DNA from 2 places in the Kurthia sp. YJT4 genome. Region 1 is predicted to be linked to the other one. Evidence: riboswitches for the same ligand, from Rfam matches in the RefSeq annotation. Region 1 holds a riboswitch; the other holds the start of a gene.
The links. Region 1 has a riboswitch for thiamine pyrophosphate ahead of thiT (energy-coupled thiamine transporter ThiT). Riboswitches for the same ligand answer to the same signal wherever they lie in the genome.
Positions count from the first base shown of each region.

Region 2: it holds a riboswitch for thiamine pyrophosphate, as region 1 does, so the genes downstream of both, QN089_RS07040 (ABC transporter ATP-binding protein) here and thiT (energy-coupled thiamine transporter ThiT) in region 1, are expected to answer to the same signal.

Region 1 covers NZ_CP126689.1:2,538,585-2,543,875, forward strand. Annotated here, with positions in the region: gene QN089_RS12660 (GNAT family N-acetyltransferase) at 1-76, opposite strand, end outside; gene QN089_RS12665 (polyphosphate kinase 2 family protein) at 125-880, opposite strand; gene QN089_RS12670 (tryptophan-rich sensory protein) at 1,026-1,757, shown strand; gene map (type I methionyl aminopeptidase) at 1,812-2,564, opposite strand; gene thiT (energy-coupled thiamine transporter ThiT) at 2,735-3,298, opposite strand; TPP riboswitch at 3,394-3,493, opposite strand; gene QN089_RS12685 (magnetosome magnetite crystal formation protein family) at 3,609-3,962, shown strand; gene QN089_RS12690 (foldase protein PrsA) at 4,005-4,877, opposite strand; gene QN089_RS12695 (HAMP domain-containing sensor histidine kinase) at 4,941-5,291, opposite strand, start outside.
Region 2 covers NZ_CP126689.1:1,446,417-1,451,707, reverse strand. Annotated here, with positions in the region: gene QN089_RS07050 (ABC transporter substrate-binding protein) at 1-524, opposite strand, end outside; gene QN089_RS07045 (ABC transporter permease) at 524-1,264, opposite strand; gene QN089_RS07040 (ABC transporter ATP-binding protein) at 1,261-2,037, opposite strand; TPP riboswitch at 2,059-2,166, opposite strand; TPP riboswitch at 2,232-2,340, opposite strand; gene QN089_RS07035 (TIGR04104 family putative zinc finger protein) at 2,403-3,686, opposite strand; gene QN089_RS07030 (RNA polymerase sigma factor) at 3,673-4,185, opposite strand; gene leuD (3-isopropylmalate dehydratase small subunit) at 4,323-4,913, opposite strand; gene leuC (3-isopropylmalate dehydratase large subunit) at 4,926-5,291, opposite strand, start outside.

The sequences.
Region 1 (5,291 bases):
CTAGGTTTGTTAATGCTTCCGCATCTTCTTCAATTAATACGCGATATATACAGCGTTCGCTCTCTAAGTAAAGCATGCCACATCATCTCTCTCTACACAATTTCATCAGCTTTTAACTAAAAAACTATTTCTCATCTGGGTAATCAATCTCAATTCCCATACTTTTAATTTTCGATTCACAATGCTTAATTGTTTCTTTTAATACTTTGATTCTTGCATATTCTTTATCATTACCTGCAACTAAAATCCATGGTGCATTCGGATGATCTGTTTTAGCAAACATATCATTTGCTGCTTGAACATACTGAGGCCATTTTTTACGATTGCGCCAATCTTCATCTGTTAGCTTCCAAGATTTATATGGATCCTTCTCACGTGCATTAAAACGATTCAATTGTTCTTCCTCTGTGATTTGTAGCCAGAACTTCAAAATAATATAGTGATCATCTGTCAGTACACGCTCGAACTCATTAATCTCACGGTAAGCACGTGTCCATTCAGCTTCCGTTGCAAAACCTTCAATTCGCTCTACTAATACACGACCATACCAACTACGGTCAAAAATACCGATACTTCCTCTAAACGGTAGCTTACGCCAGAAACGTTGTAAGTAGTTGTGACGTAATTCGTGTGGCTTTGGAGCAGAAATTGGATGTACAACATAACCACGCGGATCTAATCGTTCAATCAAGCGCTTAATCGCGCCACCCTTTCCAGCTGCGTCCATTCCTTCAAAGGCAATAATTAAACCGATATTATTACGATGCAACGTCTGTTGTAACGTTAACATTTTTAGCTGTAATTTTTTTAATTCTTTTTTATACGACTTCTTACTATTAAACTTCTTATCCATATTTAATTCTTCTAAAGATTGAGTCATGTAAACACTCCTTTTCCTGAATCTGATTATATATACCCTTTTTTATGAAACGTTCACCAAATTGAAAATGATTGCACTATGAAAGACGTGTATAATGATAGTTAGTATTTTTAAATACGAAAAATCTTGATGAGGAGGAGATTTTTTGGGCAGACTATTGTTAATGACAATCAGTTTTTTAGCAATGATGATTGTCAGCGTATCTGCTGCCATTCTTCCATTCAATGGTCAAACGACAGTGGATGTTGCAAATAGCTATACCATTCTAGCTTATCCATCCGACTATGTCTTTTATGTAGTGGCACTCATCTATCTCTCTATATTATATTGGATTTACAAACAATGGCAAATGTTTGCAAAGAAACAATTTGCGATTACACATGTACAAAGTTTTTTATTTACAATTAGTATGGTCCTTTCAATCGTTTGGATTTATTACTGGCAAAATAGTCAGTTCATCATCGCATGTATGATACTCGTATTCAGTACACTTGCACTTGCAGGTATGTATTTATTACTACCTGAAAAGAATACGATGACCACACGCCTACCTATATCACTTTATTTAGCATGGCTCGTATTACTTATTATGTTCAATTTAGCAATCTTACTTGTTGCAGCACGTTGGGATGGTTTTGGATTAAGTCAACCGCTATGGGCCGTCATCTTATTGACTGTCTTTGTAGCCATTGCACTTCACATCCGCTTTCATCATTACGATCCTTACTTCCCGATTCTATTCATCTGGTTCTATTTAGGAATTGCTGTACAAAATAACTTTGAGGAATTATTAGTAACAACAGCTGCATTATTTTTAAGTGGTGTATTACTTGCTGGTATTCTATTTATGCGTAAAAAGCCAAGAACAATCTATTAACATGTTTTACACTATAGAAAAGAGGAGAACGAAAAAATCGTTCTCCTCTTTTTATTAATCAATTTTTGTTGTTAAAATCGGGCCATTTTTTGTCACGATTACTGTATGTTCTAGTTGTGCTACAAATGATTTATCTGGTGTTAAAAACGCCCAACCATCTGTACCTTCAATAATATTTTCAGCTGCTTGTGAGATGAATGGTTCTACTGCGAAAACCATACCTTCTTTCATTAAAGTAGCGTCCCATGCATCATAATAGTTCAATACATATTGTGGTTCTTCATGTAATGAGTGTCCTACACCATGACCTGTTAGGTTCATAATTACTTTTAAACCATTATCATGCGCTTCACGTTCTACAGCTTTACCAATTTGATTCAATTTAGAACCTGGTTTAACCTTTGTCATAGCACGATCAAAAGCTGACTGTGCTACATCACATAATTTTTGTAATTCTGGCTTTTCAGCATCACCTACGATAAATGAAATACCTGTATCTGCATAAAAACCATCCACATGACCCGATACATCAATATTAATCATATCGCCTTCTTTTAGAGGTGTATCGTTTGGAATACCATGTGCTACGACCTCGTTTACACTAATACATGTGAAACCTGGGAAGTCATATTCTGCTTTTGGTCCAGATACTGCACCTTTTTCTTCAAATAGTTTACCAGCTAATTCATCTAGCTCTTTTGTTGTAACGCCTGGTTTTGTCGCAGCTTTCATTGCCTCGCGAATTTCTGCCATGGCACGACCCGCTTTTAATAACGCATCGATTTCTTGTTGAGTTGTTGCAATCATGTATAACGGTCCCTTCTATATAAAATTCTACTCTTAACTATATCATAATTTTTGTAGATACATATAAAAAGTCTATGCATTCTTTCATACATTCAGTAAAAGTTTTTATTTAGGTGGATATATATATAATAAAAAAACGTAACGATTTCTTAATCGCTACGTTTTTATTCTTAATACGTCTTTTGAACGAATAACTTAGGTGCTGCTCTAAACAATAGATAAATCACGACAGCTGTTAAAATAATAGCTGGAATCATATACGAGCTATTATAAACAACAGAATAAATCCATGGGTTTTGGTCGCCTGCATAACTTGCGAAGAATACTGCGCCTGCTACTGTATGTGAAATCAGTCGTAGGATTCCACCAATTGCTGTACCCACTAAAATCCAGCCAAGCATTGCGCCATCTTTTTTCTGTTTTGAAGCACGAATAACCATCGGACGGAAAACTCCAGCAATCCCGACAATTGTGAACGCAAAGAAGTAATCTAAAAATCCTTGTAATGGGGTTAAAATACTTGCACCTGTTAAAACTTGTAGTACCCCTACAATAAGACCTGTCGCAAGCCCTGGTAATGTTCCCCAACGCATCGCCATCAATACGATTGGTACCATAACTAAACTAATGGAACCACCCTGTGCCCAAATCGAAAACGATAGTTTGTCTAAAATAAAACCAATCGCCGCAAAAATGGCCACCTCAATCATCATTAATAATCTTTGTTTGTTCATCTTTATGAACCTCCATTGATTTGATGTCTTACACAATTCCTGTGGTAATCTAGATAAAAAAAACGACATCAGGACAGAGCCTGACATCGTTATATGTCGGTTTCTATCCACATTCCTACGCAAGTGTTAACTTACAGGTTCGAAGGGTTGGAGTCGAAACTCTCTCTCAGCACGTATGCACCCCTTGTGGTTTACATCATTATTTTTGAACACTCTCATTCTACTGAATTTAACGAAATATAGCAATAGCATGAAACGATTTCCATTTTTATACGTATATAAGTTATTATGAACAAAAGGGAGGGTTATCATGGAACAGAATAATCGTATTTTATCATCACTTTGTTACTTCAGTATTTTCTTTGCAGGCTTTATTTTACCGCTGATTGTTATGCTCGTTGTAAAAGATCGTGATGTAAAAAAACACGCAACACATGCACTTATTTCTCACTTGTTACTTTATGTTCCTGCAGTTATTTTCTTTATTATTTTAGCAACAATGGGTATCTTTGCATCAGCTGAAATGAGTGATTCAACAGGTGCTGCACTTGGTATAGGTGTCATTATTTTCATCATTTTCATGGCTTTATTCTCATTGGCGATTGTCATTTGGAATATCGTTCGCGGCATTCAAGTATTAAACCAAAAAAGTACAACTATGTAAGAAAAAGAAGCAGCTGAGATCATTCTCATACTGCTTCTTTTGTTATTTACTGAGTGTATTTGTAATGTCGTAGTCTGCCATTTTCTCTGTTAACCAACTTGAATATTGTGCGCTAATTTGCGATTCAATATACGCTTCTTTTACTTTGTCTTTGACCTCTTCATACTTCGCTGTTTTTGCATCGACTGTACCTGTTACTTTGATAATATGGTAACCATAATCTGTTTTGATTGGGTCACTAATATCACCTTTTTTCATGTTGAAAGCTTGTGTCGCAAATTCTTCCACCATTTCTGATTTCGTAAAGTAGCCTAAGTCGCCACCTTTACTTTTCGTGGCAGTATCAGTTGAATATTTCTTCGCCAATTTTGCAAAGTCACCACCTGCATCTAACTCTTTTTTGATTTTTGTCGCAGTTGCTTTTTTCTCTACAAGAATGTGACTTGCCTTCACTTGCGCTGCTGTATCGAATGTAGATTGATTTTCTTTTAGATAAGCTTTTAATGTTTCGTCAGATGTATCTAAATCCTTCTCAATCATTTTAGATGCGAGTACATACGTTTTTAAATTCGCTTTAAAATCAGATTTAGACATGTTATTTGATTCAAGTGCTGATTCAAGTGCATCTGCTCCGCCATATTGTGTTTCGACTTTTTTATATTGTGCATCTACTTCTGCATCACTTGCTGTTACTTTTTGTTTTTCTGCTTCAAGTGTAATTACTTGATCTTGAATTAATGTTTCAAGCGCTGCACTACCATATTGTTTATTTAAAACATTATTCAGTTGCTGTTGTGTAATTTTTGTATCGCCTACTTTTGCGACATATCCTGTTTTGGCTGTTGCATAATATACACCACTTCCAACAACTAAAACAAAGATGATAGCGATTGCCCAGATCATTCTCTTTTTCATCTATTTGACACTCCTTATTTTTGAACTATCTTCACTATAAAGAAGGAATGTGTCAACGAGATGTCATGCTTCATTTCTTTTCAGTTCAATCACAAAACACGTACCTTGTTCATCGCTATGCACTAAACGTAAGTCACCTTGCATCGACTGAGCCATCATTTTACTAAGTGGTAATCCCAACCCTAATCCACGAATTGCATATTTTTTATTTTCCCCTCGATAAAAGCGGTCAAAAATAAATGGTTGTTCTTCTTTTGGAATACCACTTCCCTCGTCTTGAACAAAAATACGCACTTTTTCTTTATCTGCTTGTAGACGAATATGAATCTGACCTTGTTCATGCATTGCTTGTGCTGCATTCGTCCATAAATTCGTACAAATCTGTTGGAAACGTATAGGATCAATTGAGAGGTG
Region 2 (5,291 bases), 1.1 Mb from region 1:
GATACTAATTCAAAGCCTACGTCGACTAACTTCACTTGATTCGGGTCGCCCCCATCTTCTTTTACCATCGCTTTAATTGTCGCTTCACTTAATGGTGTACCGCCATAACCAACTGTTTTTCCTTCTAAATCGCGTGGTCGTTGAATATTCGATTCTTTTAGTGACATCAATTGACTAAGTGGTGATTGGACAATCGTACCAATCGACTGAATTGGAACTCCTTCATTCGCACGTGCCATAATGACATCTTGCTGATAGTAAATACCAATGGTTGATTTTCCAGCAGCTGTTAAAGTCAGTGGGTCTGTTGGATTCGATGGATATTGTAGTTTGACATCAAGTCCTTTTTCTTTAAAATAACCTTTTTCCATCGCTACATAGAGAAAGCTATGAATCGCATTCGGATACCAATCGAGCATAACTGTCACTTCTTTTAATTCTTTACCATCTTTTGCTTTACTTGAACAACCTGCTAATACGACAACTAACAAACTACATAGTACAAAAAATTTCATCAAACGCATTAATCTTTCCTCCAAACGATATATTTTTTTTCAATGATTCGAATGATGAAGACAGCAATGATCGCCATCGTAGATAATAGAACGATAGGCGCAAATACACCTGCTCCGTCTAACTGTGTCATCATTCGTTTACTGAAGTAACCGAGACCTGCCTGTGCTCCGAGCCACTCCCCAACAGCTGCGCCGATAATACTGAGCGGTACAGCGATTTTAAAAGCAGAGAATAGCTGTGGTAGCGCTGACGGAAGTTGTAGCTTCCAAAAAATTTGCCATTTTGTCGCCCCGTACGTTCGCATGAGTTCTTCTAGTTCACGCTTTGTACTACGCAGTCCATCAAACATACTCATCGCAATCGGGAAAAACGCAATGAGGACAGTCACAAGCACTTTACTCCAAATCGTGTAACCGAACCATAAAACAAAAATGGGCGCGAGTGCTGTAATGGGAATCGTCTGTGACGCGACGAGTAGCGGATAGAATGCGCGCTCCGACCAATGACTGAGGTGCATCATAATCGCGAGGCCAATGCCTAAAATAATTGAAATTAGTAAACCAATCCAAAGTACTTGTAGTGTTGCAGGTAAATGGACGGTAAATAGAGCTTCTCTAAAATCCCACATCTTTTGTAAGATGGCTGTTGGAGACGGTAAGATGTACATCTCATTTAGCCAGCGCGCAAATACTTCCCAAATGAGTAGCAGTCCCACACTCACGTAAATCGCAGGTGCATTTTTTCTCATAATTGCTGACGTCCTTGTTGCAACATGTAAATCAGTTGTTGCTTCACGTCTTGCACCTCCTTACTTGCTAAATCTGAACGCTGTCTTTTATGTTCCATTGGGACAATCGTTTCGTGTAGCGTATGAATTGGTGTCTGCTGTACAGTTAGAATACGATCTGATAAATAGAGCGCTTCATCCACATCATGCGTAATAAATAAAATGGTTTTACGCCATTTTTTCGCTTGTATGTATAACCAATCTTGTAACTCCATCTTCGTCAGTGCATCAAGTGCACTAAATGGTTCATCGAGTAACAGTACATCTTGTGAAGCATTCAATGCACGAATGAAGGCAACACGTTGGCGCATGCCACCCGATAAGTCTTTTGGTTTTTTATGCATGTAAGCTCCTAGACCAAATTCCTCGAGTAACGCCTTACTCTGTTCTTCTGCTCTCTTTTTCGGTATTCGCTGACATTCTAATGGCAACAATGTATTTTGTAATACAGTTCGCCAAGGGAGCAGTAAATCTTGCTGTGGCATATAGCCTACAGGTTGTTTCGCTACGGTCACTTGTCCCGACTGTGCCTGAGATAGACCTGTAATGAGACGGAAAATCGTACTTTTTCCGCAACCACTCGGACCAATTAACGAAACGAATTCACCTTCTTGAATGGAAAAATGAACATGGTCTAAAATGGGTTGTTCTTCGTAACGAAAACAGACATCTTGTAAAGCTAAACTCTCCAATGATCTTCCTCCTCTATAAAAAAAGCCATCTCGACAAAGAATCGAAATGGCTGCAAATGACAGAATCATCGCATGCCACTTCCCTACGCTAGTCCGAACTAGATCAGGTAATAAGGGTTAAGGTGTCGAAACCTCTCTCAGCACGTAAAAACGGCACCCCTAGTGGTGAAGCATTATGAAATTAGAAAAAGCCCCTGTCTCCATACACGTATCGAAACAGGGACCTGAAATTGTTTTTTCGGTCGAAACGGCTTCCCTACGCTAGTATGAACTAGATCAGGTTGAAAGAATCCAGAGCTTACGGCTCCATCTCAGCTGGCAACACCAGCACTCCTAGCACACTATGATTTTGTTAAGGTGAGTATAGCACTCCCTAGTAATTTATGCAATAGTTGGTTTTATTTTCATCACCAAAGTGGTTTGTCCTCTTTGTCGACACGAATAAAGAGCGGTGAAAATAACATAAAGTAAATCATATAAACGATGATAACACCGATAATATACGCTGTATGAATTCCGTACAGATGCGCTCCGATTGATAATGCGCCTAACACAAGACTTAGCAGGAAGCTTTGTAGATCAATACGTCTTTTGTTTAAATAAATCGGTTGTGCACAATGTTCACATGTTTGATATTTCTTCATACCCCACTGAAGTTTCCACGCCGTCCGATAGTCGAGCACTTCGTCGCAATGTGGACACGTTACTTCTTCACGATTTTTCATAACAAGCCATAAAATAAAGCTTAAAACAATAAAGGCAATTCCCACGTATAGAGCGTTTTGATTACGGTACAGTATAAAAATAAATATTGTAAAGGCATATGTGTAACTCAGTATATCCTTCGTTCCTTCTAATAACTTCATCGCATTTGGACGGCTCATTCGAATATGGTTTTTATTGAATGAACCGATAATTGATGCAAATGTAAAGATTAATAAACCATAAAAAATATTTCTGGTTTTCCAAATGACGTACCATGCAAAAAGCATAGTCGTAACGAATGCTATTTTCCCGAAAATATTTTTCACTTTATTTTGATATTCATAGGGTTCTTTTTTCTCTTTTTCAATGAATAATGTTGAAAATAAAGTGGGTATACATAAAATAAATGCGATGAGTGCTATCTCCATAACACTTGGTTTTAATTTGAAAAAGAGTTCCGTTTCCTCTACACTGTCAGCCCATTTATAAATCTTATCTGTATCAAGTTCTTTTACATAATACTGTGTATCTTCGTCATTCGAAAATAGTAAAAAGGTTTCGACTTCGTTGTTCTCTTTCGTTACTTCGACAACATAGTATAAAGAAGGTGGTTCTATTTCTTTTTTTATAACAGGACTCGCATTTAATTTTTTTTGAAATGCTTCAAATTTAGAAGAAGATAGTTCTCGCTCGCTTGAAAACCATTGATTCGTTAATGTTGTTCCGTCTTCTTCATAACGCGCTTCTGTATCAATTCGAATCGACTGAATCCCATCTTCTGCTTGTCCAACGCGTGTCGTTTGTTGTTGGAAAATCATAAGAAGAATGCCAGCGAATACGACCATCATACAAGCAGTTAATAGGAGGGGTTTATAGATGACTTTTCTTCTCTCTTTTTTTCCTTTTTGAATCATTCGCTCTTTTGCCTGTTCTGACATTTTATATTGATTCATCTCTCGTTGAAATGATTGTTTAAAATTCTTCATCAAAATAAACCTCCTTTAACGATTGTTTGAGTTGTTGTTTCGCACGCTGGTGACGCGTTTTTACAGTGTTCAGTGGAATCGATAAAATCTCACTAATTTCTGCAAGCGTATATTCCTCAAAATAATGAAATAAAATAATGGCACGATACTTTTCATCCAGTTGTAAAACAGCATCTACTACTTCTCCATTTCTTTCTTTTCTTCCATAAAGATTCGCTGGGTTAATCGTCGAATCGCCTATGTCGACTTCCTTCTCTTTTGTAAAAAAGAAGCGCCACTTCCCTTTCTTCTTTCGCAAATAATCTTGACTTTTATGTACGGTTATTTTGGCTAAATACGTTCTTAAAGAGGCACGTTGTTCAAAAGCATGTTCATTTCGATAATGTGCGAGTAGAACATCTTGTACAATTTCTTCTGCTGCCCCGTGGTCTTTTACATAAATAAAAGCGACACGATAACAATAATCTGCATATGCCTCAATCAGTTCTTCCATCGTCATATTTTCACCCCTTCACCTCTATCGTCGCATACTTTTTATAAAAGGTTTCATTTTTTTTGAAAATATTAAAAAAAAATAAAAAAGCTATCTATTGAATGATTGGGAATCCCCAACATCCATAGATAGCTTATCTTAATTTATACAGTTTGTGCTTTACGTTGTTCGAATTTTGAAATGTACTCTTCGTATTGGAACGTCAACGAAATTTCATCCCAACCGTTGATTAACATTTTTTTATAGTAAGGATCGATGTCAAAACGATAAACATCTTCGCCAGCTGTTACGGTTTGCTCCTCTAAATTTACAACGGCTTGTAAATCTTCTGCCTCTGCTTTTGCTAAAATCGCCTCTACTTGTTCAACAGGTAATTCAATCGGCAAAATTCCATTCTTGAAGCAGTTATTATGGAAAATATCTGCAAAACTTGGTGCGATAACAACGCGGAAACCGTAGTCTAAAATCGCCCATGGTGCGTGTTCACGCGATGAACCACACCCGAAGTTATCATGTGCTACTAAAATAGATGAACCATCATATTTTGGCTGATTTAATACGAAGTCTTGGATTGGCTGATCATTTGCATCAAAGCGCCAATGATAGAATACATATTGGCCGAAACCTGTACGTTCAATACGTTTTAAAAACTCTTTTGAAATAATCTGGTCTGTATCGACATTTTTACGATTTAATGGTGTCACAATACTTTTTACGATATTAATTGGTTCCATACAATTCCCCTCCTATACAGGTACGTTCATTACTTTTCGTACATCAACAAAATGGCCTGCGATTGCGGCTGCGGCTGCCATTGGCGGACTTACAAGGTGTGTACGTGATCCTGCACCTTGACGACCTTCGAAGTTACGATTCGATGTAGAAGCACAACGCTCACCTGCAGGTACAACATCTTCATTCATTGCTAAACACATCGAACAACCTGATTCACGCCATTCAAATCCTGCATCTAAGAAGATTTTGTCTAAACCTTCTGCTTCTGCTAATTGCTTCACAGAATAAGAACCTGGTACGACAATGGCACGTACACCGTCTGCTACTTTCTTACCTTGAATGACTTCTGCAGCGGCACGTAAATCATGTAGACGAGA